DNA from 3 places in the Paenibacillus sp. AN1007 genome. Region 2 is predicted to be linked to each of the others. Evidence: a T-box and tRNA genes for the amino acid it is inferred to sense, from the RefSeq annotation. Region 2 holds a T-box; the other regions hold tRNA genes.
What was found. The T-box of region 2 lies ahead of argS (arginine--tRNA ligase). A T-box ahead of a tRNA ligase gene usually reads a tRNA of that ligase, here a tRNA-Arg.
Positions count from the first base shown of each region.

Region 1: it encodes a tRNA-Arg, which carries the amino acid that the T-box ahead of argS (arginine--tRNA ligase) is inferred to sense. The anticodon was not compared.
Region 3: it encodes a tRNA-Arg, which carries the amino acid that the T-box ahead of argS (arginine--tRNA ligase) is inferred to sense. The anticodon was not compared.

Region 1 covers NZ_CP159992.1:5,430,777-5,438,710, forward strand. Annotated here, with positions in the region: gene ABXS70_RS24320 (ABC transporter ATP-binding protein) at 1-1,018, opposite strand, end outside; gene ABXS70_RS24325 (LysR family transcriptional regulator) at 1,440-2,363, shown strand; gene ABXS70_RS24330 (hypothetical protein) at 2,502-3,362, shown strand; tRNA gene ABXS70_RS24335 (tRNA-Gly) at 3,593-3,663, opposite strand; tRNA gene ABXS70_RS24340 (tRNA-Pro) at 3,675-3,748, opposite strand; tRNA gene ABXS70_RS24345 (tRNA-Arg) at 3,765-3,841, opposite strand; tRNA gene ABXS70_RS24350 (tRNA-Gly) at 3,848-3,922, opposite strand; tRNA gene ABXS70_RS24355 (tRNA-Leu) at 3,931-4,018, opposite strand; tRNA gene ABXS70_RS24360 (tRNA-Lys) at 4,031-4,103, opposite strand; tRNA gene ABXS70_RS24365 (tRNA-Gln) at 4,112-4,186, opposite strand; tRNA gene ABXS70_RS24370 (tRNA-His) at 4,200-4,275, opposite strand; tRNA gene ABXS70_RS24375 (tRNA-Thr) at 4,369-4,444, opposite strand; tRNA gene ABXS70_RS24380 (tRNA-Asp) at 4,465-4,542, opposite strand; tRNA gene ABXS70_RS24385 (tRNA-Met) at 4,571-4,644, opposite strand; tRNA gene ABXS70_RS24390 (tRNA-Val) at 4,662-4,737, opposite strand; tRNA gene ABXS70_RS24395 (tRNA-Glu) at 4,745-4,816, opposite strand; tRNA gene ABXS70_RS24400 (tRNA-Ser) at 4,832-4,923, opposite strand; tRNA gene ABXS70_RS24405 (tRNA-Asn) at 4,925-5,000, opposite strand; tRNA gene ABXS70_RS24410 (tRNA-Ala) at 5,002-5,077, opposite strand; tRNA gene ABXS70_RS24415 (tRNA-Ile) at 5,105-5,178, opposite strand; rRNA gene rrf (5S ribosomal RNA) at 5,236-5,352, opposite strand; rRNA gene ABXS70_RS24425 (23S ribosomal RNA) at 5,503-7,934, opposite strand, start outside.
Region 2 covers NZ_CP159992.1:3,320,367-3,328,300, reverse strand. Annotated here, with positions in the region: gene ABXS70_RS14690 (acryloyl-CoA reductase) at 1-928, shown strand, start outside; gene ABXS70_RS14685 (hypothetical protein) at 1,017-1,619, shown strand; gene ABXS70_RS14680 (molybdenum cofactor biosynthesis protein B) at 1,658-2,176, opposite strand; gene ABXS70_RS14675 (GTP-binding protein) at 2,359-3,456, shown strand; gene ABXS70_RS14670 (four-helix bundle copper-binding protein) at 3,524-3,859, shown strand; T-box leader at 4,103-4,391, shown strand; gene argS (arginine--tRNA ligase) at 4,466-6,244, shown strand; gene ABXS70_RS14660 (hypothetical protein) at 6,387-6,929, shown strand; gene ABXS70_RS14655 (YdcF family protein) at 6,929-7,561, shown strand; gene ABXS70_RS14650 (ABC transporter ATP-binding protein) at 7,722-7,934, opposite strand, start outside.
Region 3 covers NZ_CP159992.1:73,003-80,936, forward strand. Annotated here, with positions in the region: rRNA gene ABXS70_RS00430 (23S ribosomal RNA) at 1-1,590, shown strand, start outside; rRNA gene rrf (5S ribosomal RNA) at 1,740-1,856, shown strand; tRNA gene ABXS70_RS00440 (tRNA-Asn) at 1,941-2,016, shown strand; tRNA gene ABXS70_RS00445 (tRNA-Thr) at 2,020-2,092, shown strand; tRNA gene ABXS70_RS00450 (tRNA-Glu) at 2,103-2,174, shown strand; tRNA gene ABXS70_RS00455 (tRNA-Val) at 2,220-2,295, shown strand; tRNA gene ABXS70_RS00460 (tRNA-Gln) at 2,305-2,379, shown strand; tRNA gene ABXS70_RS00465 (tRNA-Lys) at 2,388-2,460, shown strand; tRNA gene ABXS70_RS00470 (tRNA-Leu) at 2,473-2,553, shown strand; tRNA gene ABXS70_RS00475 (tRNA-Gly) at 2,565-2,639, shown strand; tRNA gene ABXS70_RS00480 (tRNA-Arg) at 2,646-2,722, shown strand; tRNA gene ABXS70_RS00485 (tRNA-Pro) at 2,739-2,812, shown strand; tRNA gene ABXS70_RS00490 (tRNA-Gly) at 2,824-2,894, shown strand; gene ABXS70_RS00495 (WGxxGxxG family protein) at 3,138-3,494, opposite strand; gene ppc (phosphoenolpyruvate carboxylase) at 4,081-6,873, shown strand; gene sigW (RNA polymerase sigma factor SigW) at 7,119-7,685, shown strand; gene ABXS70_RS00510 (zf-HC2 domain-containing protein) at 7,821-7,934, shown strand, end outside.

The DNA of each region.
Region 1 (7,934 bases), 2.1 Mb from region 2:
TTTGATCCAAATGCTGCCCATTCAGCCCAGAATGGCTATCGCTCTCCTGCTGATCAAACATCCGGCAGATTCGGTCCGGCGATACATAGAGCTGTACTCTCTCGCCAATGCTTACTCTTTGGTTCGCATATGCCGTCCACACGTCCAGCCCTTCCATCTGCACACGTACCTCGTAGCGTTCTCCTACATAACTGACGCTGCGGATGATTCCGGGATAGCCCAAATCGTCATGCTCTGTTTTGCTCCAGGTCACATGTTCCGGACGAACCATGGATTCATTCGGCGTAAGCCAGTTAGACTTTCCGATAAACGACGCGACATAAGGGCCACTTGGTGCGGAGTAGATCGTTTCCGGGGTACCTTTTTGCAAAATCCGCCCCTTCTGCATCACCACAATCTCATCCGACATTGACATTGCCTCGATCTGATCATGCGTCACATACAGGGCAGTTAGCCCCATATCACGCACCAGTGACATCATCTCAATCCGCATCTCTTCCCGAAGCACCGCATCCAGTGCGCTCAGCGGCTCATCAAACAAGATAACACCCGGCTTCACGGCTACCGCTCTGGCAAAAGCAACCCGCTGCTGCTGTCCACCCGACAGCTGATGTGGGTACCGATCCTCCATGCCTTGCAGGCGAACCATGCCGAGGGCTTCATTCACCTTTTGCCGCAGATCAGACTTCTGTTTGCCGGCTTTCAGACCAAAAGCCACGTTCTCATATACCGTCATATGCGGCCATAGTGCAAAATCCTGAAACACCATCCCCAGATTGCGCTTGTGTGTCGGTGTATCGATCCGCTTGGCTGCAGAGTAGATATATTCACCATCTGCACGAATCTCCCCCGCATCCGGCTGTTCCAGCCCGGCAATCATGCGGAGCAGCGTCGTTTTACCGCAGCCCGAAGGGCCGAGCAGCGTTGTGAATTTTCCATGTTCAAGCGTCAGATCAGTGGGCAGTAGTGCAGGAATTTGATGAAATGATTTTTGAACTCCCGTTAACTCCAGTTTCATGAGCATCCCTGCCTGTCTTTTGTACTTATCTTCTGTGTTAAATCTTTGTACTTATTTCTTGGATTGATCTCTTGTGCTTATTTCAGATGGTTTCTTGATATATTGACCTCTCGCGTTCCTCTTTTGCACTGGTCTCGTTAGGCTGCCTGACCTATTTAGGCTTATTCCCTGTGTACTTCTCTGGTACTGAACAGCTTCCTTTCTGCTTCTTTCCTGCATTCTTTGCTGTACTGTTCTCAGTCTAACGCTCGCCTTCGAGAGTTGTTTGTTATGTTTGTAAAATGGGAATTAACTTTTTGGATGAATTCTGTTGATCTTCATAGATTAAATCTATAGATATGACATCATTTTTTCTCATCGAAAGCATCGTATTGTCATGAACACCAAAGAGGTGTATGGAAACGAGAGGAGTGCGGAGAGGTTGAATCTGATTAAATTGCAAATTGTCGAGCTGATCGACAAGCATCATCATATGACAAGTGTGGCAGAATTACTGGGGATTAAACAGCCGACCGTCACCTTTCATATGAAGTCGCTGGAGGAAGAGATGGGAGTACGTTTATTCGAATCACGTAGTGGAAAGACATTTCTAACCGAGGCTGGACAAGCTTTGCTTCATTATTCTGTCAAAATCAATGCACTGACCCAGGAGGCACGCCGTGTAGTCAAAGAATACGGCAGTCTGTACCGGGGTACGCTCCATATTGGAGCAAGTTATGTACCCGCTACGTATCTGCTTCCTGCGATGCTGCATTCCTTCTCTCAGGTGTTTCCCGGCATTGGATTGGTGTTGTCGATTAAACCGGCCCCGGTCATCCGCGAGATGGTCATCCGACATCAGCTTGATCTCGGTATCATCTCGTCAGAGCCGTTTGTTGGACCCACATTACACTCAGAGACGCTGTGTGAGGATGATCTCGTGCTTATCTGCTCTCCCAAGCATGGGTTAGCGCATAAAGAATTGCTGCATCCTGAAGATATCGTACAAGTCCCCTTCGCGTTACATGGTGATGAGTCAAGTACACGAAAGCTGACCAACCAATGGCTTGAACAGCATGATATCCGGCTGCGGAGTACAGTTGAGATGGATTCTCTGGAGGCGATCAAACAGCTCGTATTAATCGGTGGTCATATCTCGTTCATGTCACGGATGGCAGTACAGTGGGAAGAACGACAAGGAATCATTCACGTGCTCCCTATTCCGGGAGAGCAGGCACCGCGTCATATCTATATGATACATAACAAGGACCGCCATCCTTCTGTTCAAGTCGATCGCTTCCAAACCGTGCTGCGCGAGGTTATCGGTATGAGGACCGCTGCTATGCCGTCTGAGCCTGTCAGTTGAACCGTTATAAACTATGGCTGACCATTCATGAAATCTATGCAGGGTTAACGTAATGTGCGCTTCCCTTTAATCGCCCTCACATTCTCTGACGTTAAAGTGAGGACTGTACGTTAATTCCGATTAGGAGAGTGATTGGTCTTGAAAAAATGGAAAAAGGCAGCCGTCTCTTTGATGCTGAGCATTGTCACTATGGGAAGTGGACTGACATTTCTGGAAACGCCGCAGGCTTCCGCCGCTGCCAACGCCGTTCCCGCATATGAAGTGAAGTTTCTAGCGAAGCCGGAGCTTGTATTAAATAACGACGGGACACCCCGAAGTGAAACCATTCAGACCCTTGGGCTGAATGCTGCACCACGACATATCAATGTAGAATACTTTGATACCCATGCTCTCGGATTGGATGCAGAAGGCTGGAATGTCCGTTTTCGCAAAAAGGATGATAAAAACAACTACGAGTTAACCTATAAAAAGCGTTATCCTGTCATTAACGGGGACATCGATGCAGCGTTGACACTTGCAAACCAGGAAGGTTTTGATTCATCAGATGATAACTATGAGGCAGAGATTGACTGGGGATATGGCAAACAGACCTTGAGCTTCTCCAATACAAAGAAAGTAGATAGCAGAATAACTGGCACACAGCTGCCTTCCGAGAAAGATGCCCTGAACCTGCTGCTGGACAAACTCCCCGGTAAATTGAAAAACTGGTCTGCCTCTAACTGGGGCAAACAACAGCTGACACAGGCCCGTGCTTTTGGCCCCATCACCTTCCAGCGGTATGAAGGCACATGGAACGGTCAGGAGCTTACCCTGGAGGTATGGCCAATCCGCAGCGTCACAGGCACAGGTACGGAGAATATCGTCGAGGTTTCATTCAAAACAGACGACCCGGCAGCCGTCACTGGTCTACGCAGCCAGCTGCTGCAATTGCTTCAAAACAAGAATTGGTTAATCCCTGCCGATGGGCTGAAGACGCAGACCATTCTGGAAAGATATTAAAGTTGTATGAAACTGGATTGAATCGTAAACAGATTTCAGGATCTAATCCATAATGAGAGCTCCTTTCCTGTGCGTACTGATGCAGGAAAAGGAGCTCTTTTTTTATAATCTCATTATGAATTTAATTCGAGACATTTTATGCCAGGCGGGAGGTAAGCTGTGACCATATGCATATCCAACTACAACAAAAAAACACCTGCAATCTGCAGGTGTTCCTTATTAAAGAAGAAAGCGGGTGATGGGAATCGAACCCACGCTATTAGCTTGGAAGGCTAAAGTTCTACCATTGAACTACACCCGCATAAACAAAAATCGGGATGACACGATTTGAACATGCGACCCCCTGGTCCCAAACCAGGTGCTCTACCAAGCTGAGCTACATCCCGATATGAAAGGAAATAATGGCGCGCCCTGAGAGATTCGAACTCCCGGCCTTTTGATTCGTAGTCAAACGCTCTATCCAGCTGAGCTAAGGGCGCAAATATTGGAGCGGAAGACGGGAATCGAACCCGCGACCCTCGCCTTGGCAAGGCGATGCTCTACCGCTGAGCCACTTCCGCAAAACAATTGGTGCGGTCGAGAGGACTCGAACCTCCACGGGGGGTTAGCCCACACGGACCTGAACCGTGCGCGTCTGCCAATTCCGCCACGACCGCATAATATGAAAGTGAGTCATGAAGGATTCGAACCTTCGACACCCTGATTAAAAGTCAGGTGCTCTACCAGCTGAGCTAATGACTCATAGTAAATGGCTGGGGATATAGGATTTGAACCTATGCATGACGGAGTCAAAGTCCGTTGCCTTACCGCTTGGCTAATCCCCATTAAGAAAATTGATGGGGCGATCGAGGGGAATTGAACCCCCGAATGCCGGATCCACAAACCGGTGCGTTAACCACTTCGCCACGATCGCCATAACAGTTAAACATCATTGCATGAGTTTTTAGTATTACCCTCAGAATATATATTATACTCTTTATAACCTTCTGAATGCAAAATACTAAAATGGTGCCGGCGAGAGGACTTGAACCCCCAACCTACTGATTACAAGTCAGTTGCTCTACCAGTTGAGCTACACCGGCACGGTGTAAAAAATTAAAGATGGCGGAACCGACGGGATTCGAACCCGCGATCTCCTGCGTGACAGGCAGGCATGTTAGGCCAACTACACCACGGTTCCAGATCACTTTCGGTTAGGAAAGCTGCAATTGCGGGGGCAGGATTTGAACCTGCGGCCTTCGGGTTATGAGCCCGACGAGCTACCGGGCTGCTCCACCCCGCGTCATTAATAAAAATATATGGTGGAGGCTGAGGGGATCGAACCCCCGACCCTCTGCTTGTAAGGCAGATGCTCTCCCAGCTGAGCTAAGCCTCCATATATATGACCCGTAGGGGATTCGAACCCCTGTTACCTCCGTGAAAGGGAGGTGTCTTAACCCCTTGACCAACGGGCCCTGCTAAAATAATTGTGGCGGAGAGAGAGGGATTCGAACCCTCGAGACGCTTGTGACGCCTACACGATTTCCAATCGTGCTCCTTCGGCCAGCTCGGACACCTCTCCATGGCTCCCCGAACAGGACTCGAACCTGTGACAACTCGATTAACAGTCGAGTGCTCTACCAACTGAGCTATCAGGGAATGGTGGAGCCAAGCGGGATCGAACCGCTGACCTCCTGCTTGCAAGGCAGGCGCTCTCCCAGCTGAGCTATGGCCCCATTCATGTACTTCTTATTTAGTTACTATGGGCCTTGGTGGACTCGAACCACCGGCCTCACCCTTATCAGAGGTGCGCTCTAACCAACTGAGCTAAAGGCCCGCATGTTTATCCCATTTCCCTAACAAGGGAGGCAAAAAAAATATCCCAAAGGGAATCGCTTGGCGGCGTCCTACTCTCCCAGGACCCTGCGGTCCAAGTACCATCGGCGCTAGAGGGCTTAACGGTCGTGTTCGGGATGGGTACGTGTGGAACCCCTCCGCCATCGCCACCAAACGCGATTGGATCGAAGTTGTACTTCTTTCCATTCAGTTGAAACTGAAAACCAACCACACCTTAAGGGATGTACCGATTTTCATGTCATTCAGAGTGTTGTTCTCTGAAAACTAGATTCGAAACGAAACTCACGCGACTTAAAACCTGCTATTGGATAAGCCCTCGACCGATTAGTACTGGTCAGCTCCATGCATTGCTGCACTTCCACCCCCAGCCTATCTACCTCGTCGTCTTCAAGGGGTCTTACATACTGGGAAATCTCATCTTGAGGGGGGCTTCACGCTTAGATGCTTTCAGCGCTTATCCCGTCCGTACATAGCTACCCAGCGGTGCTCCTGGCGGAACAACTGGTACACCAGCGGTACGTCCATCCCGGTCCTCTCGTACTAAGGACAGCTCCTCTCAAATTTCCTACGCCCACGACAGATAGGGACCGAACTGTCTCACGACGTTCTGAACCCAGCTCGCGTACCGCTTTAATGGGCGAACAGCCCAACCCTTGGGACCTACTTCAGCCCCAGGATGCGATGAGCCGACATCGAGGTGCCAAACCTCCCCGTCGATGTGGACTCTTGGGGGAGATAAGCCTGTTATCCCCAGGGTAGCTTTTATCCGTTGAGCGATGGCCCTTCCATGCGGTACCACCGGATCACTAAGCCCGACTTTCGTCCCTGCTCGACTTGTAGGTCTCGCAGTCAAGCTCCCTTATGCCTTTGCACTCTTCGAATGATTTCCAACCATTCTGAGGGAACCTTTGGGCGCCTCCGTTACTCTTTAGGAGGCGACCGCCCCAGTCAAACTGCCCACCTGACACTGTCCCCGTACCCGCTAAGGGCACCAGGTTAGAACCTAGATACGATCAGGGTGGTATCCCAACGGTGCCTCCACACAAGCTGGCGCTCATGCTTCAAAGGCTCCCACCTATCCTGTACAGATCGTACCCAAATTCAATATCAAGCTGCAGTAAAGCTCCATGGGGTCTTTCCGTCTTGTCGCGGGTAACCTGCATCTTCACAGGTATTAAAATTTCACCGGATCTCTCGTTGAGACAGCGCCCAAGTCGTTACGCCATTCGTGCGGGTCAGAATTTACCTGACAAGGAATTTCGCTACCTTAGGACCGTTATAGTTACGGCCGCCGTTTACTGGGGCTTCGGTTCACAGCTTCGGGATTACTCCCTAACCACTCCCCTTAACCTTCCAGCACCGGGCAGGCGTCAGCCCGTATACTTCGCCTTACGGCTTCGCACAGACCTGTGTTTTTGCTAAACAGTCGCTTGGGCCTTTTCACTGCGGCCCCCTCGTGCTATTCACACTACCGGGGCACCCCTTCTCCCGAAGTTACGGGGTCATTTTGCCGAGTTCCTTAACGAGAGTTCTTCCGCGCGCCTTAGAATTCTCTTCTCGCCTACCTGTGTCGGTTTGCGGTACGGGCACCTTCATCTGGCTAGAGGCTTTTCTTGGCAGTGTGAGATCATGACCTTCGCTACTGTAATTTTCACTCCCCATCACAGCTCAGCCTTATGATGTGCGGATTTGCCTACACATCAGCCTTACTGCTTGGACAGGCATCCATCAGCCTGCGTCACTACCCTACTGCGTCCCCCCATCGCTCGTAACGATTTACGGTGGTACAGGAATTTCGACCTGTTGTCCTTCGACTACGCCTTTCGGCCTCGCCTTAGGTCCCGACTTACCCTGAGCGGACGAGCCTTCCTCAGGAACCCTTAGGCTTTCGGCGGATCAGATTCTCACTGATCTTTTCGTTACTCATACCGGCATTCTCACTTGTATAATGTCCAGCGCTCCTTACGGTACACCTTCAACCCTTATACAACGCTCCCCTACCCCTGATGCAAAGCATCAAGCCATAGCTTCGGTGGTGTGTTTAGCCCCGTTACATTTTCGGCGCAGAGTCACTCGACCAGTGAGCTATTACGCACTCTTTCAATGATGGCTGCTTCTAAGCCAACATCCTGGTTGTCTGTGCAACTCCACATCCTTTCCCACTTAACACACACTTGGGGACCTTAGCTGATGGTCTGGGCTGTTTCCCTTTTGACAATGGATCTTAGCACTCACTGTCTGACTCCCGGAAGTAAGTCTATGGCATTCGGAGTTTGACTGAGCTTGGTAACCCTTGCGGGCCCCGCACCCAATCAGTGCTCTACCTCCACGACTCTGTTTTCCGAGGCTAGCCCTAAAGCTATTTCGGGGAGAACCAGCTATCTCCGAGTTCGATTGGAATTTCTCCGCTACCCCCACCTCATCCCCGCACTTTTCAACGTGCGTGGGTTCGGGCCTCCAGTGCGTGTTACCGCACCTTCACCCTGGACAGGGGTAGATCACCCGGTTTCGGGTCTACGTCCACGTACTACATCGCCCTATTCAGACTCGCTTTCGCTGCGGCTCCGGCTCTTCACCTTAACCTTGCACGGGAACGTAACTCGCCGGTTCATTCTACAAAAGGCACGCCATCACCCTGTTGACGAACAAGTTCGCAACATAGGGCTCTGACTTTTTGTAAGCACACGGTTTCAGGTTCTATTTCACTCCCCTTCCGGGGTGCTTTTCACCTTTCCC
Region 2 (7,934 bases):
GGAGGATCTGCCTAACGGTGACGTGACCATACAGGTACATTATTCCAGTGTGAATTATAAGGATGGGCTTGCGTCAAAAGAAAACGGAGGTGTCGTTCGCGAATACCCGATCGTGCCTGGAATTGATCTGGCAGGAACGGTGGAAGAATCCGTGAGCGGACGTTTTGCACCTGGTGACCGAGTAATTAGTACCGGATTTGAACCAGGCGTGTCCCATTACGGTGGATACAGTGAGTATGCTCGTCTGCGGAGTGAGTGGTTGGTGCCTCTGCCGCAAGGACTGAGTGAGAAGGAAGCGATGGCGATTGGAACAGCAGGATTCACTGCGGCGCTTTCGGTTGATGCTTTGTTACATGCTGGCATTACGCCGCAAATGGGCAAAATTCTCGTTACAGGTGCCACTGGAGGGGTGGGCAGCATGGCGATTGCTATTCTTGCGAAGCTGGGCTTTGAAGTAACGGCGAGCACAGGTAAAAAGCAGCAGGAAGAGGCACTGCTTCGCAGTTTGGGAGCCGCCGAAGTGATCTCGCGCGAAGAAGCGGATGCTCCGCTTAAGGGGGTCATGGGCAAACAGAAGTGGGCTGGAATCATCGATCCGACAGCGGGACCGGCACTTGGGGAGCGTTTGAAGCAGATACAGTATGGAGGAGCTGCTGCCGTATCGGGCTTAACCGGAGGAAATAATTTTGAATCGACGGTGTATCCATTTATTTTGCGCGGAATTCAGCTGATTGGCATTGACTCCGTGTATTGTCCCATGGAACGTCGGGAACGCATCTGGAACAAGCTGGGGAGTGAGTGGAAACCCGATCGTGCTCTTGCGCTGGGTGTTCAGGAAATTACGCTGAAACAGCTGCCGCACACTTTAACCAACATACTGCAGGGCGGTGCGGTAGGGCGCAGCGTTGTACGTATGCTGACCGAATAGTGTATGGAATAAAAGGTTTACCTCCAAGACATCCTAATTCTACCTGAGAGAGTTACCATATTGGGGCTCATGGAAAGGAAGGATAGGTATGTCTTTGAATGAAAAGGAACGGAGTCCGGCTGTTCGGAAAGCGAGACGCAGCGTGATATTAGGTGGAGTACTGCTGGTGATGGTAGGGTCTCTGACAGCTTGTACGGCAGCATCCATAGAGCAGGAGCGAAAGGTTTATACACGCGAAGCTGCGGCTGAAGGAAACTTCAGGGCGAAACAGCAGGGACACGGTTTAAATGGAACGTTAGCCAGAGAGCTGACCGCAGGTTTTGCCGCCAAAAACATTAAACTAATGAATAACATGTTTGAGGATGACCGCGAGGGCGGCATGTCTTACATGTATTTATTAAATGGCAGTGCACGGCATATCGTCAAAGTACACATCTACCGTGATGCGGACACCCGGACTGCTCAGATGGAAGAGATGTACGGCGAGCGTAAAGACAATGCGGTGCTGGAAAACGTAATGGGCAGAACGACAATTCGCAGCAAGGGGCATGTATCGTTCGTCTACACAGCGTCCGGCGGGGAAAAAGATATGTATGAACAGGATGTGCTTCAGGTATTTCAGCATGTACTGGACGAAATAAAAGAGGAGGGGCACGCAGTTAAGTTAAATAAAGGAAGTAAGCGAGAATAAGGAAGCAAAAAAGGAAGCGACAAACCCGTCTGAATCGTTCAGACGGGTTTGTATATTTCACGCATCACATGGCGCAGCTCAGGTAAAATAATACGCTCCATGGCCAGTTTGACCGCTCCGCGTGACCCTGGCATGGAAAACACAGCAGTTCTTCCGATTGTCCCGGCAACCGCTCGGCTTAATATGGCAGCCGAACCAATATCCTCGGTATAGCTGAGATAGCGGAATATTTCACCGAAGCCCGGCAATTCTTTGTCCAGTAGAGAGGATACAGCTTCGTACGTGTTGTCCCGGGGAGCGATCCCCGTACCGCCGCTCAGCAGCACGGCTTCGATATCATCCCGTACAGCAGCTTCCTGCAGGATGCTCTGAATCCGTTCTGTCTCGTCAGGTGTAATGAGATACTCCACGACTTTATAACCGGCTTGATGCAGCAGCTCGTGTATAAGCTGACCGCTGGTGTCCGTTTCTTTGGTACGTGTGTCAGAGACCGTGACTATCATACAGGCAGTCGTTTGCGGCGCCTCCTGCCGGTGCTGTTCAACTGAATTGGTCATGGGGAAATCCTCCTTGAATAACTTGTTCTCATAGCATAGACCATTCATGGGAATGAGGCAATGAAGTTTTCGACTGCGATCGAGGAACAGAGGGAGCGTATTGCACAACAATTACAGGATAGTGTACACTCGCTAAATAGACTGAGGCTAGGCCGCATGATTGGCAGAAAGGTGTGTGTAAGATGAGTATGGCTAAGGAGCAAAAACAAAGCATTCCTGTATATATCCTGTCCGGTTTTTTGGGAAGCGGCAAAACGACACTGCTCGTTAAACTGATCGAATACTGGAAGCAGCAGGGACTTCGTCCAGCTGTCGTGATGAATGAGCTGGGAGAAGTGAATCTGGATGGGCAGATTGTAGATGAGGAAGTACCTATGACGGAAATGTTAGGCGGATGCATCTGCTGCACTGTTCGTGGTGATCTTGGACTGCAGCTTGCAGACCTCGTTCAGGAAGAGTCGCCCGATGTAATCGTAATTGAGGCAACCGGTGCGGCCAATCCGATGGAAATACTGGATGCCGTAACGGAGACTTCGCTGTATATGCGGCTGGAGTTGAAAAGTCTGATCACCGTGGTCGACGCAGCTCATCTGTCGGGTCTGTATCAGGAGCAGAAGGGTAAAACATTCAAGCTGATGCAGGAACAGATTCGCTGTGCATCCGTGCTTCTTTTGAATAAAACGGATCGCGTTCAAACAGAGCAGCTGCGGGAACTGGAACAGCTGTTGAACAAGTGGAACGGCTTTGCCCCGGTGATTCCTACGGTCAAATGTGAAGTGCAGATGGAACATTTGCTTCACAGCGGCAATGAGATTCACCTGCAGCAGTCTGGTGCAGATATTGGAAAATCAAACGATGAAGCTGAGCATCATGTGCATACAGATGCCTGTCGTACACATGGATGCAGTCATGGACATGAGTATAAACATGGACATCACAGTAATTCTTCGGATTCTCAGCACAAGCTTGCCTCCAGGCCTCATACGTCACATGAACATGTGATGGTATATACGCATTATTTCAGCCAGCCGGTGAACAGCGAAGCGTTTGAACGGTTTGTGGCTGGTTTGCCGCGTGATATCTACCGGGCAAAAGGTATTCTCTCTTTTAGTGATACGGCAAGCCGGTTCTGGTTTCAATATGCCTATCGTGAATCGGATTATATGAAGATCACACCGCAAGGTGAAGTACCGAATGTTGCCGTGTTCATTGGTGAACATTTTGATCAGACTGTCATTCGTGAACAGTTACTGGAACTGGAAGCAATAAAACAAGAGTAATGGTTCAAAGTTCCTTCCGGATGGGTATTAAGAAGCATAGCAAACTTTGCCTGGGAGGTAACTTTAAATGACACAACAACAATACCAACAATGTATCGATGCTTGCCTGGAGTGCATGAATGCTTGCAATGTATGTTACATATCAAGTCTGAAAGAATATGATCTGGCTATGCTGCGTGATTGTATTCGTCTTAACCGCGAATGTGCTGACATATGTGCATTTGCTGCACAAGCGATGACTCGTGGAAGTGACTTTATCGGCGAAATCTGTGAATTGTGCGTCAAAGCATGTGAAGCTTGTGCGGCGGAATGCGGCAAACACGAACATGACCACTGCCAAGCCTGCGCAGAAGCCTGCCGTGCATGTGCTGAAGCCTGCCGTTTAATGGCAGCCGTGGCCTAATCTGTACGTTATTGAAATCATGTTTAACCATGTAGGATATAGATGTAAATAACATATGGTGTTAGTAATGATCCCCTTGAATAAGCAGAAATGCAGGAATTCGGACGCCTGCATTCGTTCATTCAGGGGGTTTTTGCTATGGATGTCCTTTATGAAAAAGTGCATGTTCAAGCAGGCAGGTAGATTATCAGGTTGCCAAGGCATACCAGGATATGTATAATAATCTGCAATGAATAAAATACAGCAGTATCAATGATCGGGAGAGTAGCTCAGATTCAACCATAACAGCGAGCCGGGGCAGGTGTAAGCCGGCATGGAATGTCCTGAGTGAAGCGCACCCGTGAGATGGTTATCCGAAGCTATATATATAGTCCTGCAGGATTGTATATCTTGGATTTGAGGGTAATCCGGCCTGCAGCCGTTATTTGCACCGAGCGGAATCGTAAGTTTTGACATGCATCTTAAGCATTTCATCTGACAATTCACTTAGAGTGGTACCGCGGGAACTGTAAACACAGCTCTCGTCTCTTGATTTTTAGAGACGAGAGCTTTTTTGCATTTTATTTTAACTATATACGATTCGGAGAAGGAGTGTTTCACGTGTTAATGAAGCAGGCTGCAGTTCAGATTGCCCCGCTCACAGGGCTCACAGAGGAAGAAGTATTAAAATTGTTGGAAATCCCGCCGCAGGAGCAGATGGGAGACGCAGCATTTCCTTGCTTTACACTGGCCAAGTCGCTCAAGAAGGCACCGGTTGTTATTGCTGGTGAGATTGCTGCTGCACTGCAGGCTGCCGGAACAGATGCCGCAGCTGCCGGACCGTATGTGAACATTCGTTTTGACAGGAAGGTGCTGGCACCTGAGCTGCTGCAGGAACTGGGCAGCGAAACATTTGGCAAACTGCAGCTGGGTCAAGGAGCGCGTGTACTAATCGACATGTCCTCGCCTAACATTGCGAAACCTTTCGGCATCGGGCATCTGCGTTCAACTGTAATTGGTGCAGCGCTGTATCGTCTCTATCAAGAAGCGGGTTACACCTCAATAAGTGTAAATCACTTGGGGGACTGGGGCACTCAGTTTGGCAAACAAATTACGGCTTATAAGCGGTGGGGGAATGAAGAAGCGCTGCAGGCTGACCCTATTCGCAATTCCCTGGAGCTGTACGTTCGTTTCCATGACGAGGCGGAGCAGGACCCGACACTGGAGACGGAGGCCCGGGAATGGTTCCGCAAACTGGAACAGGGAGATGATGAAGCTCAGCGGTTATGGGCATTCTTTGTAAAAGTAAGTATGCAGGAGTTCAACCGGATGTATGAACGATTAAATGTTGATTTTGACTATACACTGGGCGAAAGCTTCTATAATGACAAGATGGGTGCAGTCGTTGAAGAACTGCAGGATAAAGGGCTGCTGGAGGAGAGCGACGGTGCTCTCGTGGTAAGGTTGGATGAAGAAAATATGCCGCCATGTCTGATCATAAAAAAGGATGGAACAACCATATATCCAACCCGGGATTTGGCGACAGCCATCTATCGTCGGAACATTATGCAGGCAGATCGCTTGTTATACGTCGTTGGCGGCGAGCAAAAACTTCATTTCCGTCAGGTGTTTACGGTGCTGTCCAAGATGGGTTACGAATGGGCAGACAACTGTGAACATATTCCGTTCGGCTTGATGCGCTTTGAAGGGCGGAAGATGTCTACACGCCGGGGGAAGGTTGTCTTTTTGCAGGAAGTGCTGGATGAAGCCGTTGCGCGTGCCCAGCAGATCATTCAGGATAAAAATCCGAATCTGGAACAGTCTGAACAGGTAGCTGAAGCCGTTGGTGTGGGAGCGATTATTTTCGGTGACCTGCGCAGCAATCGCATGAATGATATCGATTTCTCGCTGGATGATGCGGTGAGTTTCGAAGGAGAGACGGGGCCTTATGTGCAGTATACCTATGCCCGGATTCAAAGTGTGCTTGCCAAAGCCGCGAATGTGTCGCGTGATGAACGGGAGAAGGTGACAGATCCGTTGAAAGGGTCTGCTGCGGAGAACATTGAGGTAAATGCAGAGCTTGAGGCTGAAGGATCACATTTGGATAGGCATCTTAGGGATCACCTTGCTGCGGATGCTGTGGGAGATACGTCGTGGGCGCTGCTGAAGCTGCTTGCTGAATACCCATCCTATCTGGAAAAAGCAGTGCTTCGCAGTGAACCTTCGGTCATTGCCAAATATACGATCGATGTCGCTCAAGCGTTTAACCGCTTCTATCATGCCGAGCGAATTGCAGACGCGCCTCCCGGCACGAAAGCTTTTCGGGTAAAACTGGCAGCGCGTACTGCCGAACGTCTGGCTTACAGCTTGTCTTTGCTTGGCGTGCAGGCTCCAGAGCGGATGTGACCTTGTTCAGATCCTGAAGAAAATCCATGGAATAACGAAGTTAGGCGCTGTCCTGTCCGGCAGCTTGAATGTTGTTTGCGGTTTGGTTACGATAGAGTCATATGAAACAGCCAAGACGCACGGATGAAAGGAGCGCTCGCATATGCAGAACACGGATTTCCAGGATGGTTTCATGCTGGACAGCGAACACTCCAAGGAACTGTTTGCCTACTACGGCTTGGCCGTATATTATGGACAGGCGCTGGAACAGCAGCTGGTTAATCTCATTTTGTTAACCAAGATGTCTCAGGGCAAAGTGGTATCCGAGGAAGAACTGGAGGAGCTGTACGAACGGAAAATGAGCAGTTCATTGGGACAGCTTATCCATGAGGCGCGCCACCATTTTACTTTTTCGGAAGAAGAAACGACCAGATTGAATGAATTATGGCAGCAGCGAAACCGAATCGTGCATCATTACTTCAAGGAACGCATTCATGAAACATTCAGTCCCGAGGGACGGACACGAATGATTAAGGAACTGGAAGATTTCAAGGAGCGTGCTCAGGAACTGGAGATTACACTCCAGCAATATACAAGCGCCTGGATTGCAGCACTGGGACTAAAGGATGAATCTGCCGCAGCATGGGCTGCTCTGGAACGGATGCATGCCGCTAGTTTTCAGGAACAGAGACTGGATGAGGAATAATGAGCAGCCGCCCTTTGATCAGACCTGATCTTAAACATCCAATGCAGCGAATCTTATATTGGGGAATAGGCGCTGTCCTGTTATCCATCATTTTCTGGGCAGGGTTTACAGCCGGAGGCATCCTTGCCTACATGAACGAAGGTTCACACCGCCCATCGGACGCAGCTGTTGTTCTGGGTGCGGCGGTACAAGGGGAGAATCCGTCACCGGTATTTCGTGAGCGAATTGAACAAGCTGTTCGGCTCTATAAGGACGGTACGGTGCGTCATCTGATCTTTACAGGAGGCTCCAGAGACAGCAGTACACCCACGGAAGCATGGGTAGGACGCCAGTATGCTGTCTCACATGGCGTGAGACCAGAGCACATTCTTATCGAAACGAAGTCAGTCATAACCCGGGAGAATCTGCTGTACTCGCTTGAAATAGGAAAGAAGGAAGGATATCGAACTTATACGATTGTCAGCGACCCGCTGCATATGAAGAGATCGATGAAAATGGCGAGCGAACTTGGCATGGATGCTGTTCCATCACCGACAGAAACGACAGCATACCGCAGCTGGCGCAGCAAGATCCCTTTTCTGGTCAGAGAGACGGTAATGTATATGGGATATACTCTGAAAGGCTGGAATTAATAAGGAAGAGATACCCTTCATAATCTGTCTCTAGGATCATAAAAAAACGCTCTGACAGCAGCCGGAAGGCTGCTGCACAGAGCGTTTTTTTTGGGTTTTAAGACTCCTGTCAGTGCACAGCATAGCAGTACAGGAGCAGGCCAGAGAGGTGCGAGTTCTCTTACACATTCCCTCCTGCGAGCGATGCCGAAGCTGTACTGAAAGAATCCGCCTCACGAGCAGACTTATCGGTGATGACTTCGCCCTGAGCACCCTGCTGCAGCTGATACATCTGATAGTAACGACCTTTCAGCTCCATCAGTTCGTCATGCGCACCCTGCTCCACGATTCTTCCGCGGTGCAGAACGAGAATCTGATCAGCGGAGCGAATGGT
Region 3 (7,934 bases), 3.2 Mb from region 2:
CGCCGAAAGCCTAAGGGTTCCTGAGGAAGGCTCGTCCGCTCAGGGTAAGTCGGGACCTAAGGCGAGGCCGAAAGGCGTAGTCGAAGGACAACAGGTCGAAATTCCTGTACCACCGTAAATCGTTACGAGCGATGGGGGGACGCAGTAGGGTAGTGACGCAGACTGATGGATGTCTGTCCAAGCAGTAAGGCTGATGTGTAGGCAAATCCGCACATCATAAGGCTGAGCTGTGATGGGGAGTGAAAATTACAGTAGCGAAGGTCATGATCTCACACTGCCAAGAAAAGCCTCTAGCCAGATGAAGGTGCCCGTACCGCAAACCGACACAGGTAGGCGAGAAGAGAATTCTAAGGCGCGCGGAAGAACTCTCGTTAAGGAACTCGGCAAAATGACCCCGTAACTTCGGGAGAAGGGGTGCCCCGGTAGTGTGAATAGCACGAGGGGGCCGCAGTGAAAAGGCCCAAGCGACTGTTTAGCAAAAACACAGGTCTGTGCGAAGCCGTAAGGCGAAGTATACGGGCTGACGCCTGCCCGGTGCTGGAAGGTTAAGGGGAGTGGTTAGGGATTAGTCCCGAAGCTGTGAACCGAAGCCCCAGTAAACGGCGGCCGTAACTATAACGGTCCTAAGGTAGCGAAATTCCTTGTCAGGTAAATTCTGACCCGCACGAATGGCGTAACGACTTGGGCGCTGTCTCAACGAGAGATCCGGTGAAATTTTAATACCTGTGAAGATGCAGGTTACCCGCGACAAGACGGAAAGACCCCATGGAGCTTTACTGCAGCTTGATATTGAATTTGGGTACGATCTGTACAGGATAGGTGGGAGCCTTTGAAGCATGAGCGCCAGCTTGTGTGGAGGCACCGTTGGGATACCACCCTGATCGTATCTAGGTTCTAACCTGGTGCCCTTAGCGGGTACGGGGACAGTGTCAGGTGGGCAGTTTGACTGGGGCGGTCGCCTCCTAAAGAGTAACGGAGGCGCCCAAAGGTTCCCTCAGAATGGTTGGAAATCATTCGAAGAGTGCAAAGGCATAAGGGAGCTTGACTGCGAGACCTACAAGTCGAGCAGGGACGAAAGTCGGGCTTAGTGATCCGGTGGTACCGCATGGAAGGGCCATCGCTCAACGGATAAAAGCTACCCTGGGGATAACAGGCTTATCTCCCCCAAGAGTCCACATCGACGGGGAGGTTTGGCACCTCGATGTCGGCTCATCGCATCCTGGGGCTGAAGTAGGTCCCAAGGGTTGGGCTGTTCGCCCATTAAAGCGGTACGCGAGCTGGGTTCAGAACGTCGTGAGACAGTTCGGTCCCTATCTGTCGTGGGCGTAGGAAATTTGAGAGGAGCTGTCCTTAGTACGAGAGGACCGGGATGGACGTACCGCTGGTGTACCAGTTGTTTCGCCAGGAGCACCGCTGGGTAGCTATGTACGGACGGGATAAGCGCTGAAAGCATCTAAGCGTGAAGCCCCCCTCAAGATGAGATTTCCCAGTATGTAAGACCCCTTGAAGACGACGAGGTAGATAGGCTGGGGGTGGAAGTGCAGCAATGCATGGAGCTGACCAGTACTAATCGGTCGAGGGCTTATCCAATAGCAGGTTTTAGTCGCGTAAGTTTCGTTTCGAATCTAGTTTTCAGAGAACAACACTCTGAATGACATGAAAATCGGTACATCCCTTAAGGTGTGGTTGGTTTTCAGTTTCAACTGAATGGAAAGAAGTACAACTTCGATCCAATCGCGTTTGGTGGCGATAGCGGAGGGGTTCCACACGTACCCATCCCGAACACGACCGTTAAGCCCTCTAGCGCCGATGGTACTTGGACCGCAGGGTCCTGGGAGAGTAGGACGCCGCCAAGCGAACTCTTTCATCATACATAGAAAACAGGCTCTGCATGTGGACGTTGTACGATGAATTGCATTTGCTCAGCAAATGCATATTATTCCCTGATAGCTCAGTTGGTAGAGCACTCGACTGTTAATCGAGTTGTCACAGGTTCGAGTCCTGTTCGGGGAGCCATTTGCTCTCATAGCTCAGTAGGTAGAGTGCATCCATGGTAAGGATGAGGTCACCGGTTCGATCCCGGTTGAGAGCTCTGCAAATGGGGCCCGTTGGTCAAGGGGTTAAGACACCTCCCTTTCACGGAGGTAACAGGGGTTCGAATCCCCTACGGGTCATAGTTATTTTAATAACTAAAGAAATGGGATGAGAATCCCAAAGATGGAGGCTTAGCTCAGCTGGGAGAGCATCTGCCTTACAAGCAGAGGGTCGGGGGTTCGATCCCCTCAGCCTCCACCATCTTATTATTGGGGATTAGCCAAGCGGTAAGGCAACGGACTTTGACTCCGTCATGCATAGGTTCAAATCCTATATCCCCAGCCATTTTATATGAGCCATTAGCTCAGTTGGTAGAGCACCTGACTTTTAATCAGGGTGTCGAAGGTTCGAGTCCTTCATGGCTCACTTGTTATATATGCGCGTGTGGCGGAATTGGCAGACGCACTAGACTTAGGATCTAGCGTCTTTGACGTGGGGGTTCAAGTCCCTCCACGCGCATCCTTTATTATGCGGAAGTGGCTCAGCGGTAGAGCATCGCCTTGCCAAGGCGAGGGTCGCGGGTTCGATTCCCGTCTTCCGCTCCAATATTTGCGCCCTTAGCTCAGCTGGATAGAGCGTTTGACTACGAATCAAAAGGCCGGGAGTTCGAATCTCTCAGGGCGCGCCATTATTTCTATTCATATCGGGATGTAGCTCAGCTTGGTAGAGCACCTGGTTTGGGACCAGGGGGTCGCATGTTCAAATCGTGTCATCCCGATATTTGTTTATGCGGGTGTAGTTCAATGGTAGAACTTTAGCCTTCCAAGCTAATAGCGTGGGTTCGATTCCCATCACCCGCTTACTGATCAAAGTCTCTGCTGTAGAAGCAGAGACTTTTTTGTTTGGGAACATGAAATGCAGAACAGATATGAATGCGGGCCAGGAGGCGATCTAAGGAACGTATCGCCTCATATGTATTCCAAGAGCCAAGATCTTCGTGCGAAGCAGCACAGAAGGTCTTGGCTCTTTTAGGTTTGCTTTACGCTAATGGTCAGCAGTACTCTGACAGCAGCGGAGGTTTTTTTTACAACGGAACCAATGAATTAACGCTCGTGATGATCAGTTACTCTTTTACGCATGCCGGCCAATCCCAGCAATCCCAGCAAACCAAGCCATCCCCAGTCCATGCCCCGGTCACGATCTGTTGTGGCAGCGTTCGTACGTACATTGTTTGTCCGGTAATCTCCGTTGCTGCGGTAGTCACCGTTCGTACGATAGTTACCATCCATGTTCATGTTCATATTGCTGTTTGTACGATCCATATAGCCGCTGTTCTGATACGATTGAACACGTGAACCATTGGCATCAGTTCCTTTAGCCATGTGGCCTTCAGCACCTGCGGAACCAGCCATTGCGGCAACCAGAAGTACTGAAGCAATCATTGTTGTGGTCTTTTTCATGATGTGAACTCCTCCTTTTTTTTGTACGAACTATCAAGTAATCTGCCCAAATACATAAGAACATTATGTAGTGGGAGGAGTGTTAACTTATGGGCAAGGCTATATACAAATTGATACCAAGATACATAAGAAAACAGTTGAAAGCAGACGGTAACAGGTAGAAAATAAAAATTTCATCTTTAATTTATTACGTCACTGTGGTAAAGTATACAAAAGCTTGCTTTGCCGGTCATGTTTCTTTGGAACCCTCTGTTATCAATGAATGGTAAAACTGGATATCAGGTGATTTGTGCGCGTACATCTAGACCTATGTAGAAGAACTGTATAATTATAAGTTTTTTAGAATAGGTATGAGTATTTTTGAATATCAAAAGTACGTGAAAAAGGTATCATGCTACAGCATATGACCATTCATTGAAGCAGAATAAGAAAATGAATAAAAAAGCGTGTTTTTGTGCTGTAAATCGGGGATAATCCCCATTTTTTCTAGTAGAAAAATGAAGATTTTCGTACCATTTTATTGTATGATGTTATGAAGGTGTCAAATTTACGTGTACGAATGGAACGATCAGATGGGAGGATAAGCATGACTGAAACTATGGTAACCGCCAGCAAAAGCCAATCCAACAACCTGCTTCGGCGAGACGTGCGGTTCCTGGGCAATATACTCGGAGAAGTTCTTGTCCATCAAGGCGGCACGGAGCTTCTAGATATCGTTGAGAAGATTCGAGAAACGAGCAAATCATTGCGTGCAGAGTTTTTGCCGGAACTGTATGAAGAGTTCAAAAAGATGATCCAGGAATTAGACTCGGACAATCGTCATCAGGTTATTCGGGCTTTCGCTATTTATTTTCAATTAGTTAATATTGCTGAACAAAACCATCGGATCCGGCGTAAACGGGACTATGAGCGTTCTGCAGGAGATACTGTGCAGCCAGGTTCGATTGAAAAGGCAGTACAGGATTTGAAGGAACGTGGACTGTCTCATACCGAGGTAGAAGAGATTCTGGATGATTTATCACTGGAACTCGTCATGACAGCTCACCCGACGGAGGCGATGCGCCGGGTTATTCTGGATATCCACAAACGGATCTCAGAAGATGTCATGCTGCTCGATAATCCTACGCTGACGTTGCGTGAACGTGAACAGCTGCGCGAGAAACTGCTGAATGAGGTTATCACTCTTTGGCAGACGGATGAACTCCGCGATCGCAAACCGACTGTGCTCGATGAAGTGCGGAACGGGATGTACTACTTTCATGAAACGTTGTTCCACGTACTTCCGGATGTATACCAGGAGCTGGAACGCTGCCTGAATAAATTTTATCCAGACCATGACTGGCATGTGCCGACGTATTTGCGTTTCGGTTCCTGGATTGGTGGAGACCGGGATGGAAATCCATCGGTAACTTCAGATGTAACATGGAAAACACTGCTTATGCAGCGCAAGCTCGCTTTGCGTGAGTACCAGCGGATTATGATTGAGCTTATGGGTCACTTGAGCTTCAGCACCAATATCATTCACATCTCGGATGAACTGGCGCAGTCAATTGAGCAGGACCGCAGCTGTGTTACTTTGAAAAAAGTGGACATTTGGCGTAATGAGAAAGAGCCGTATCGCATCAAACTGGCTTACATGATCGCCAAGCTGAATAATGTTCTTGACGAGAACAAGGTGAGTCAGCCTGACCGATACCAGAACGCTCAAGACTTAATTGATGATTTGTTAATTATCGACCGAAGCCTGCGCCACCATTTTGCTGACTATGTAGCGGATACCACCGTTCGCAAAATGATTCGTCAGGTTGAACTATTCGGTTTCCATACGGCAGCTCTGGATGTGCGTCAGCACAGCAAAGAGCATGAAAGTGCGATGTCGGAAATTTTGGCCAAAATGAACATCGTAGAAGATTACGCACGCCTGACAGAAGACGGTAAAATTGATCTGCTTGCTCGCTTGCTGGATGACCCAAGGCCGCTTACATCGCCTTACCATCAATATACGGAAGGAACCAGAGAGTGTCTGGATGTGTTCCGTACCATCAAACGTGCACAGAATGAATTTGGCACAGGCTGCATCACGAGTTATCTGATTAGTATGACCCAAGGAGCAAGTGACCTGCTTGAAGTCATGGTGTTTGCCAAAGAAGTTGGTTTGTTCTCCAAGGGAGCAAACGGTGAAGTCATTTCTACACTGCAGGCTGTTCCATTGTTTGAGACGATTGATGACCTTCATGCGGCATCCGAGATTATGCAGCGGTTGTTTAACCTGCCTGTGTACCGTGCAAGCGTGAGAGGACGTAATGAGCTTCACGAAATTATGCTCGGTTACTCTGACAGCAATAAAGATGGCGGCGTAGTCACTGCGAACTGGGAACTGCGAGTAGCGATGAACGCAATTACGGCTGTCGGTGACGAGCATGGTGTGAAGTTGAAGTTCTTCCACGGACGCGGAGGAGCCCTTGGACGCGGAGGCATGCCGCTGAACCGCAGTATCCTTGCCCAACCGCCGCATACCATTGGTGGCGGAATCAAGATCACAGAACAAGGCGAGGTTATTTCATCCCGTTATTCTCTTCAGGGGATTGCATACCGCAGTCTGGAGCAGGCTACTTCAGCGTTGATTACAGCTGCTTTGAATGGTCTGGAGCCGCAAGAGTCAGCATCAGAGCAGGCATGGGATGAGATTATCAAAGACATTTCGGAAGTGTCACTGACAAAATATCAGGATCTCATTTTCCGTGACCCGGACTTCTTCACGTTCTTTAAAGAGTCTACTCCGCTTCCAGAAGTAGGCGAACTCAACATTGGTTCACGTCCATCCAAACGGAAGGGCAGTGACAAGTTTGAAGATTTGCGTGCAATTCCTTGGGTATTTGCCTGGACCCAAAGCCGTTACTTGCTTCCGGCATGGTATGCGGCAGGTACGGGTCTGCAAAGTTACTATCAGGGTAAAGAGGAAAACCTTAACGTCCTGAAAGACATGTATGCTAACTTCCCGTTTTTCCGCACGCTGATTGATACGGTGCAGATGGCGATTGCCAAAGCAGATCTCGTGATTGCCAAAGAGTATTCGGCCATGACTTCGAATAAGGAAGCTCGGGATCGGATCTTTGGTCAGATCGAAACAGAGTTTAAACTTACAAAAGAGTTGATTTTGAAAATTACAGGCGAAGCCGAGATTCTGGATGATGTACCTGTTATTCAGGAGTCCATTCGTTTGCGTAATCCGTATGTTGACCCATTATCCTACATGCAGGTGCAGCTCCTGAGTGAACTGCGTGATATGCGTGAACGTGGGGATGATGATACGGAACTGCTCCGGGAAGTACTGCTGACCATCAATGGTATCGCTGCAGGATTGCGTAATACAGGCTGATGTCTGTTCCGGTAATCATTCATATAATGAATGGTTAATGTAATAAATAACAATCCATCTCTCCTTTAAGAAGGCGGGATTAGACGGGACTCCTTCGGGAGTTCCCGTTTTTACTGTTTTTGGAGCATATTTGTCATACAGTCTTGATTTTTGACCAAAGTTGATTTACGATTTGATTGGTGAATTACAAGTGTGGACGGGTATTAGAAGACGGAAGACCCATCAGCATGTCTGGGGGAATTAGGGTGGACAATTTGGAGAACAGGCTGGTAAAGCTGGTGCTTAAGGGTGACCAGAGAGCCTTTGCAGAAATCGTTGAACTATACAAGGACAAGCTGTTTCATTTGGCATACCGGATGCTGAGCAATCGTCACGAAGCAGAAGACGTTGTTCAGGAGACGTTTTTGCGTGTGTTTCGAAATATGGAGAAGTATGATCCGAATCAGAAGTTCTCGACTTGGATCTATCGGATTGCAACAAATTTATGTATTGACAGGCTTCGCAGGAAGAAACCTTCTTACTCATTGGATGCCGAGTTGAATGATCAGGAAGGATCAGACGGATATGCCATGCTTCCCAGTGATGATCGAACACCGGAGTCCGAAGCACTGCTCTCCGAAACACAGACCCTCATTCGTGAGGCAATCGACAGCTTACCCGCTAAGTACAAGTCTGTTATGGTTCTAAGATACCTGCAGGACTTGTCATTACAAGAAATTAGTGATGTCACAGGGATGCCCGTAACAACGATCAAGACACGAGTGCATCGGGGCCGTGACTTTTTGCGTAAAAAATTGGAATACAAGTTATAATTTCAGATTCACCGAATTTTGGGCAAAATTATTTGAAACATATCTGAAACGGATGCGTATGTAATGTATGCAAGTCTTATGCGTGCTTTTTACAGGCGCAGGGACTAAGTGTCTAAGGAAAGGATTGGCTCTCATATGGATTGCAACTCGGCCGTCTCTTTAATGCATGAATGTTTGGATGAGTCGTTGTCCCCGGAACAGAAGGTTGAACTGAAAAGCCATTTATTGATCTGTCCGGATTGTCGCATG